One region of the Cellulosimicrobium sp. 72-3 genome, then DNA from elsewhere that is predicted to be linked to it. Evidence: riboswitches for the same ligand, from Rfam matches in the RefSeq annotation. Region 1 holds a riboswitch; the other holds the start of a gene.
What was found. A riboswitch is a leader RNA that binds a small molecule or an ion and turns the genes downstream of it on or off. The one in region 1 is predicted to bind FMN.
Positions count from the first base shown of each region.

Region 1 (4,349 bases):
TACCGTCGAAGCACGGGCGCCGCTGCCGACGGCACGCGCCCGGCCACCGTAGGGCCGGAGGCCGCCCCGGGGCTCAGGCCCCGCCGGCGGCCGCCTCGTCCCACACCACGACGTCGCCCGCCCGGACCGTGCCGGACGACAGCAGCCGGCACACGACGCCGCCCCGCGCGTGCATCGCGCGCATCGCGCCGGCCGCGATCCAGTCGTCGAGCAGGCGGCACGGCGCGGCGATCCGGAGCACCTGGAGCTCGACGTCCCCGATCCGCAGGAACGACCCCGGCTTCGTGGGCAGGTCGCCGTGGGTGAGCGTGACGTTGCGCCGGGTCAGACCGGGGTCGATCTCCTGCCCGAGGTCCGCGGAGGCGGCCGCCAGGTCGGTGAGCGTCTGGATCGTCACGTGCCGGTGCTTCGACCCGTGGTACCGGTCGCCGACGAGGCCCTTGCCCTCCTCCGCCTCGACCGCCGCGACGACCCGCGTCGGGAGTCGACGGGCCTTCGCGACGTGGATCGCGTGCACGCGAGGCTGGTCGGGCATGGCCCCAGCCTCGCACCCGGCGCCGCCGCAGGGCCACCGCCCCGGGCCGGGCGAGCGCCGGGTACCGGTGTACCGTCCGGTGCATGACCGACGTCCGCAGCCGCACCCATGCCCAGGCCGTCGACGCAGCGATCGAGCTCTTCACCCGCAAGGGGTACGAGCAGACGACCGTCGAGGAGATCGCCGACGCCGCCCAGGTCAGCCGCGCCACCTTCTTCCGCCGCTACGGGTCCAAGGAGGACGTGGTCTTCGCGGACCACGAGCTCCTGCTCGACGAGGTCGTCGTCATGCTCGCCGCGACGCGGCCCGTGCCCGACGCCGAGGGGCACCTCACGCCCGACCCGACGGTCGACCCGTACCTCGAGGTGTGCCGCGCGGCGCGGCTGGTGTTCGACCACCACGTCGGGCAGCGCGAGACGTCCCTGGCCCGCTGGCAGCTACTCCAGCAGGTGCCGGCGCTGCGCGACCGCGAGCTCGTCACGACCCACCGCTACGAGCGCGCGTTCACCGCGTACCTGCGCGACGCGCTCCCGCCGGACGAGCGCCGCTCGACGGCGTCCATCGCGTTCGCGGCGTCCGTCGTCGCCGTGCACAACGCGCTCCTGCGCCGGTGGCTGCGCTCCCCCGAGCAGGACCTGCGCCCCCAGCTCGAGGAGGCGTTCGCGGACCTGCGCCGCGCCGCCGTCGGCCGGTACGCCGCGCCGGACGGCGCCGCCCGGGAGCGCAGCGGGGACGGCGTGCCCGCGGCGCGCCGCGTCGTCGTGACCGTGGTGGACGCGGACGCGGACGCGCAGGGCGTCGCGGACGACGTCGCGCGCGCCGTCCGCGACGCCCTGGCCTGACCCCTCCTGCCCCGCCCCGCCGAGCAGGTCGTCCTGGTTCGTCTGCGCCCGCGGACGGACCAGGACCACCTGCTCGGCGGCGCAGGGTCGCATCGTGTTCCAGTCCGTGGGACGGTGCGGGGCGAGTCCCGTGCTCGGGGAATGCGCGAGTAGCATCGGCGGTTGCAGAACGCAGTACGCACGAACGTGCTCCGGGGTCGGTGCAATTCCGAGCCGGCGGTGACAGTCCGCGACCCGCGCCCACGCGCGGTTGACCTGGTGGAACTCCAGGACCGACGGTGACAGTCCGGATGGGAGGAAGCACGTGCGGCGCGGCCGTCCTCGGCCGGGCTCTCGCGAGCCCGCGCGACGGGGCGCGGTCTCGCCGTGGTGAGCGACGCCGTCGGGCCCTCGTGGCCCGGCCCGGCCGCCCGCCCTCACCCCGGAGCGCCCGTGCCCGGGAGGACGAGGACATCCGATGGACCTGATCCACGCGCTGTTCGACGCGCAGCTGACGATCGGCGACCAGCATCTGCTGTGGCGCGAGATCGTGGGCAACGGGTTCGGCCTGGCGTCGGCGCTGGGCGGCATGCGGCGCAAGGTGTGGGCGTGGCCCGTGGGCATCGTCGGCAACCTGCTGCTGCTCACGGTGTTCCTCGGCGCGGTGTTCGCGACGCCCAACCCCGTCAACCTGCTCGGCCAGGCGGGCCGCCAGGTGATGTTCGTCGTCGTGTCGGTCTACGGGTGGGTGCAGTGGCGCAAGACCCAGGCGCGGCTCGGTGACGCCGACGCGGACAGCCACGGCGTCGCCGTCGTGCCGCGCTGGGCGTCGTGGCGCCAGCGCGTGTTCCTCGTCGTCGCGCTCGTCGGCGGCACAGCCCTCCTGACCCCGGTCTTCCGCGCGCTCGAGTCGTACGAGCCCGTCTGGGCCGACGCGTGGATCTTCATGGGCTCGCTGCTCGCGACGTACGGCATGGCGAAGGGCTGGGTCGAGTTCTGGCTCATCTGGGTCGCCGTGGACGTCGTGGGCGTGCCCCTGCTGATCTCGGCCGGCTTCTACGCGTCCGCGTTCATGTACGTGTTCTACGGCGCGTTCACGCTCGTCGGGTTCTTCGTGTGGTGGCGCGTCAACCGCCGCGCGGCCGCCGCTGCCGAGGCGGACGCCGCGGCGGCGGGCGCGCCCGCCTGACCCGCCGGTCACCCGACCCAACCCAACACCGATACCCCGTCTCGATTGACTGAGACGGGGTATCGCTGCACTATGGGAGGGACCGCCGCCGACGCCGGGCCCGCACCCCGGGCAACCGCGTCGAGGACGGTCGACCGACCGCAGCCGCCCTCCCAGGGGAGCACCGATGCCCACCACCCCGATCATGCCCGGCGTCACCGAGCCCACCTACGACCTCGCGACCCCGCTCGACCTCGACTACGCCGGCGCGTTCGCCGACGCGACCGAGGAGGACCGCGCCCACCTGCAGCGCGTCCGGCAGTTCGTCCAGGACGAGGTGCTGCCCGTCATCGACGACTACTGGGAGCGCGCCGAGGTCCCGTTCGACCTCGTCAAGCGCATGGGCGAGCTCGACCTGCTGCGTGACGGCGTCGACGTCGACGGTCGTCCGCACGTGAGCCAGCTCGCCGCCGGCCTCGCCGCCATGGAGATGTCGCGCGGCGACGGCTCCGTCGCGACGATCTGCGGCGTCCAGGGCGGTCTCGCGCTGCGCAGCATCCAGATGCTCGGCTCCGACGAGCAGCGGGCGAAGTACGCCGAGCCCATGGCGCGCGGGGAGATCCTCGGTGCGTTCGCGCTCACCGAGCCCACCCACGGCTCGGACTCCGTCTCGCTCGAGACGACGGCGCGCAAGGAGACGCGCGACGGCGTCGAGGGCTACGTGCTGAACGGCGAGAAGAAGTGGATCGGCAACGGGTCGTCGGGCCACATCACGGTCGTGTGGGCGCGCCTCGTCGGCGACGACGGCGATGGCCAGGTCCACGGGTTCGTCGTGCCGCAGGACAACCCGGGCTACACGGGCACGACCATCACCGGCAAGGTGTCGCTCCGCGCGATCTGGCAGGCGCACGTCGTGCTCGACGACGTGTTCGTCCCCGCCGAGAACGCCCTGCCCGGCGCGCGGTCGTTCAAGGACACGTCGCGCGTGCTCTTCGCGACGCGCCTCGGGGTGGCGTGGGCCGCCGTCGGGCACGCGGTCGCGTGCTACGAGGCCGCGGTCGCGTACGCGAAGCAGCGCGTCCAGTTCGGGCGCCCGCTCGCCGCGAACCAGATGGTGCAGGAGCGCCTCACGCGGATGCTCTCGACGATCACGCAGCTCCAGCTCCTCGTCGCGCAGATGACGCGGCTCGACGAGGCGGGGACGCTCACCGGCCCGCAGGCGTCGCTCGCGAAGTACACGTGCACCCGCGGGGCGCGCGAGGTCGCGGCGAGCGCGCGCGACCTGCTCGGCGGCAACGGGATCCTGCTCCAGAACCGCGTCGCGCGGCACTTCGCCGACATCGAGGCCCTGCACACGTACGAGGGCACCGAGTCGGTCCAGGCGCTCATCGTCGGGCGCGACATCACGGGCGTCTCCGCGTTCGTCTGACGGTCCCGAGGGCGCATGCCCTCCCCCCCCCGCTCCCCGGCGCCGCTCGCCCCTCCTCGCGGCGCCGGGGCTCCTTCCTGTTCGCCCCGTCTCCTCGCTCTCCCGGATCGGAGTCCCATGAGCACCGACGCCAGCCCCCTGCCCGACGCCGCCGCCGTCACCCCCGAGGACGAGGTCACCCCGGTCCTCCTGCACGGCGCGCGCACCCCGTTCGCGCGCTTCCGCGGCGCGCTCGCCTCGCTCTCGGCGGCCGAGCTCGGCGCGCACGCGATCCGCGGCGCGCTCGCGGCCGCGGGCGTCGCGCCGGAGCAGGTCGACACGGTGATCGTCGGGCAGGTCGTGCAGGCGGGCGCCAAGCAGGGCCCCGCGCGCCAGGCCGCGATCCTCGCGGGCCTC
Region 1 covers NZ_CP053419.1:3,624,296-3,628,644, forward strand. Annotated here, with positions in the region: gene HKK73_RS16235 (MOSC domain-containing protein) at 74-535, opposite strand; gene HKK73_RS16240 (TetR/AcrR family transcriptional regulator) at 619-1,377, shown strand; FMN riboswitch at 1,560-1,685, shown strand; gene pnuC (nicotinamide riboside transporter PnuC) at 1,835-2,545, shown strand; gene HKK73_RS16250 (acyl-CoA dehydrogenase family protein) at 2,712-3,953, shown strand; gene HKK73_RS16255 (acetyl-CoA C-acyltransferase) at 4,071-4,349, shown strand, end outside.

Region 2 (4,349 bases), 1.6 Mb from region 1:
CGCACCAAAGCCTCCCGACCCGGCACCTCCGTGGCCACCGCAGGCGCAGGGTCGTGCACCCGCCGCCACGCCACCAGGTCCGCGATCGTGATCAGCACCAACCCGTCACGCTCCGCCAACGCCGCCGCGTCCCCCAGACGCATCATCGACCCGTCGTCGTGTACCAGCTCCGCGATACCCCCTACCTCACCCCTCCCCGCCAGACGCACCAGGTCCACCGCGGCCTCCGTGTGCCCCGCACGATGCAGCACACCCCCCGGCACCGCCCGCAACGGCAGCACGTGACCCGGCCGGATCAGGTCCCCCGCACCCGACCCCGGGTCCGCCAGCACCCGCAACGTCCGCGCCCGGTCCTCCGCCGAGATCCCCGTCGACACCCCCGTCGCCGCGTCCACCGTCACCGTGTACGCCGTCCGCCGCGGGTCCTGGCTGTGCGGCACCATCAACGGCAGCTCCAACGCGTCCGCCCGCACCGCCGGCATCGGCGCGCACAGGTACCCCGACGAGTGCCGGATCGTCCACGCCACCCACTCCGCCGACACCCCCTGCGCCGCGAACACCACGTCCGCCTCATTTTCCCGGTCCGGCGAGTCCGCCACCAGCACCGGACGCCCCGCCCGGATCGCCGCCAACGCCTCCTCGACCGACCCCGGCCGCACGCCCTCCGACCCCTCCGGCACCGCGGCGCTCGCGGACCCCGCGCCCGTCACGACGCGCTCCCGGGGACCACGCCGGACACCAGCAGGCGTTCGACGTACTTCGCGAGCACGTCCACCTCGAGGTTCACCCGGTCGCCCGGCACCAGGGCACCGAGGATCGTCGCCTCGAGCGTCGTCGGGATCAGCGAGACACCGAACGTCTCCTCGTCCACGTGCGTCACCGTCAACGACACCCCGCTCACCGCGATCGAACCCTTCTCCGCCACGTAGCGCGTCAGCCCCCCAGGCGCGGAGAGCACCAGGTCGTCCCACCGCTCCCCCGGCGCGCGGCTCACGAGCGTCCCGACGCCGTCCACGTGGCCCTGCACCACATGACCGCCCAGCCGCGCGTCCGCCCGGACGGCCCGCTCCAGGTTCACCGGCGACCCCGCCACGAGGTCACCCAGCGCAGTCCGACGCAACGACTCCGGCATCACGTCCGCCGTGAACGACCCGTCGCCCCCGAGGCTCGTGACCGTCAGGCACACCCCGTTCACCGCGATCGAGTCACCGAGCCCCGCGTCCGACGCCGCGAGCGGCCCCTCGACCGTGAGCACCGCGTCCTCCCCCACGCCGCCCGGGAACCCGATCCCCCGGACCCTGCCGATCTCCTCCACGATCCCCGTGAACATCAACCCACCCGTCCTTCCGTGCTCCTCCTGGACACCACCAGCGCGTCGTCCCCGACACGCCTCACCTCCACCGTGCGGAACCGGTGCGCGTCGGTGATCGTCGCCACACCCAACCCGTCCACCGCTCGCCGCCCGCTCCCCAGCAGCACCGGCGCCACGTACGCGTGCAGCTCGTCCACCGCGCCCGCGGCCAGGAACGCCGTCGCCAGCGTCGGACCGCCCTCCACCAGCACGTGCCGCACCTCGCGCTCCGCGAGCCGCTCCAGCACCTCACCGACGTCCCGCGTCAGCACGTGCACCAGCTCGCCACCCTCCCCGCGGACCCGCGCCGCCGGCGGGACACCCCGCAAACCCACGACCACGCGCAACGGCTGGTGCTCCGCCAGACGCACGGCGCTCGCGGCCTCGTGGGACGAGCCGCGGGCGGGCACCCGCGCGGTGAGCTCGGGGTCGTCGGCCAGGAGCGTGCCCGTGCCGACGGCGATCGCGTCCACCTCCGCGCGCACGCGGTGCGCGTGCTCGCGCGCCGCGGGCCCGGTGATCCACCGGCTCGTCCCGTCCTCCGCGGCGACGTAGCCGTCGAGCGTCGTGGCCGTCTTGAGCGTCACGTACGGCGTGCCGCGCCGGACGGCCGTGAGCCACACCCGCAGGAGCTCCTCGCCCTCGGCGGCGCGCAGGCCGCGCACGACGCGGACCCCCGCGGCCCGCAGCCGGTGCGCGCCGCCCGTGGCGACGGGGTTCGGATCGTCGACGGCGAGCACGACCTCCGCCACGCCCGCGGCGACGAGGGCGTCGGCGCACGGGCCGGTGCGACCGGTGTGGGCGCACGGCTCGAGCGTCACGACCGCCGTCGCGCCGGCCACGTCGACGCCGCGCGCCCGAGCGTCCGCGAGGGCCGCCGCCTCGGCGTGCGGCGTCCCCGCGCCACGGTGCCACCCCTCGGCGAGCACGGGCCGCGGGTGCGGGTCGAGCGAGTCCGGCGCCGCGCCGTCGGGCACGGGTGCGTCGGGCGGAGGGCCCAGCAGGACGCACCCGACGCGCGGGTTCGGCCCGTGTGCCGGCCCTCGGGCCGCCAGCTCGAGCGCGCGCGTCATCGCGGCGTCGACCGTCAGGGTGCGGGGGTGCTCGCCCATCGTCCTCCTCCCGGGCACGGGTGCTCCGGGGTGAGGGCGGGCGTCGGGTCGAGCCACGAGGGCTCGACGGCGTCGCTCACCACGGCGAGGCCGTCACCGTCCCGGACGAGTGCGCCGGCGGGTCGCCGGAGCACCACGCGCCGAGGCGTGGCCACGCCGCACGTGCTTCCTCCCATCCGGACTTTCACCGTCGGTCCTGGAGTTCCACCAGGTCAACCGCGCGTGGGCGCGGGTCGCGGACTGTCACCGCCGGCTCGGAATTGCACCGACCCCGGAGCACGTTCGTGCGTACTGCGTACTGCAACCGCCGATGTTACTCCGGGTACGCCCCGCGCGGGTGCGACCGGCACGGGTGCGACCGGCGGTCCGACGCGGCCTCGCCCGCCCCGTCGAGGTCGCCGCTCGCGAGCACCGCCTCCCCCTGAGCCGTCGAGCTTCGCCGCCCGACGGCTGGCTCCACCCTCTCCTCCTTGCTCGGTGGTGAGCTTCTCGCGGTCTCGTAGACGGAAGATACGCGCTTGGCACACTATTTTATGTGGAACGAAGAAAGGGCCCGAAGAGGGCCCTTTCTCGTCCTGGCGTCAGTGAGCGTGCGCCGACGCCTCCGCCAGCTCGCGCAGCGCCTGGATCTCCTCGGGCACGTTCTCCGCCCCGTAGACCGCCGACCCGGCGACGAAGACGTTCGCCCCCGCGTCCGCGGCCCGCTCGATCGTCGACCGCGACACTCCCCCGTCGACCTGGATCCACACGTCGAGACCCGACTCGCTCACGGCCTCGCGCGCCCGCCGGATCTTCGGCAGCGTCCCCTCGATGAAGGACTGCCCGCCGAAGCCCGGCTCGACCGTCATGACAAGGATCATGTCCACCTCGGTCAGCAGGTCCAGGAAGGGCTCCACCGGCGTCGCAGGGCGCAGCGCGACGCCTGCGCGGGCTCCCAGGCGGCGGAGCTCGCGAGCGAGCCGCACAGGGGCAGCAGCGGCCTCGGCGTGGAACGTGACCGACGCCGCGCCCGCCTCCGCGTAGGCCGGCGCCCAGCGGTCAGGGTCCTCGATCATGAGGTGGGCGTCGATCGGGACGGGCGACACCTGCGCCAGGCGCTCGAACACCGGCAGCCCGAGCGTGAGGTTCGGCACGAAGTGGTTGTCCATGACGTCGACGTGCGCGTAGTCCGCCGTGGCGATCGCGTTCAGGTCGCGCTCGAGGTTCGCGAAGTCGGCGGACAGGATGCTCGGTGCGATGAGGGCTGCCATGGGCCCAGCCTAGGGGCGCGTGCCGGAGCCCGGTGCTCGTACCCTCGTCGCGTGAGCGACCTCTCCTCCCCCTCCCCCGGCCCGGCCCCTGCCTCCGTTCCCGGCACGCCGCACCGCCCCGGGGACCCGCGCGCCTCCGCGCCCGCCGTGACGGTGCGCCCGGCCACGGTGCACGACCTGCCGCGGGTCGCGGAGATCGCCGCCCCGTTCGTGCGTGACACGTGCGTGACGTTCGAGGAGGAGGTCTGGGACGTCCCGGCGTGGCACCGCAAGCTCGACGACGTCGTCGCGCGCGGCCTGCCGTTCCTCGTCGCCGAGGTCGACGCCCCGGGCTCCCCGACCGGCGCCGTCGTCGCGGGCTACGCGTACGCGTCGGCCTGGCGCCCCAAGCCCGCCTACCGGCACACCGCCGAGGACACGATCTACCTCGACCCGGAGCACGCCGGGCGCGGGGTGGGCACCGCGCTGCTCGCCGCGCTCCTGGAGGCGCTGGCCGCCGCGGGGGTCCGCCAGGTCGTCTCCGTCGTCGCCGACGTCCCCGAGGCCGCCGGGTCGCTCCCGCTGCACCGCCGCTTCGGCTTCGTCGAGGCCGGCCGCCTCACCGCCGTCGGGTTCAAGCACGGCCGCTGGGTCGAC
Region 2 covers NZ_CP053419.1:2,068,563-2,072,911, reverse strand. Annotated here, with positions in the region: gene ribB (3,4-dihydroxy-2-butanone-4-phosphate synthase) at 1-710, opposite strand, end outside; gene HKK73_RS09395 (riboflavin synthase) at 707-1,330, opposite strand; gene ribD (bifunctional diaminohydroxyphosphoribosylaminopyrimidine deaminase/5-amino-6-(5-phosphoribosylamino)uracil reductase RibD) at 1,330-2,463, opposite strand; FMN riboswitch at 2,622-2,747, opposite strand; gene rpe (ribulose-phosphate 3-epimerase) at 3,045-3,713, opposite strand; gene HKK73_RS09380 (GNAT family N-acetyltransferase) at 3,765-4,349, shown strand, end outside.
Region 2: it holds a riboswitch for FMN, as region 1 does, so the genes downstream of both, ribD (bifunctional diaminohydroxyphosphoribosylaminopyrimidine deaminase/5-amino-6-(5-phosphoribosylamino)uracil reductase RibD) here and pnuC (nicotinamide riboside transporter PnuC) in region 1, are expected to answer to the same signal.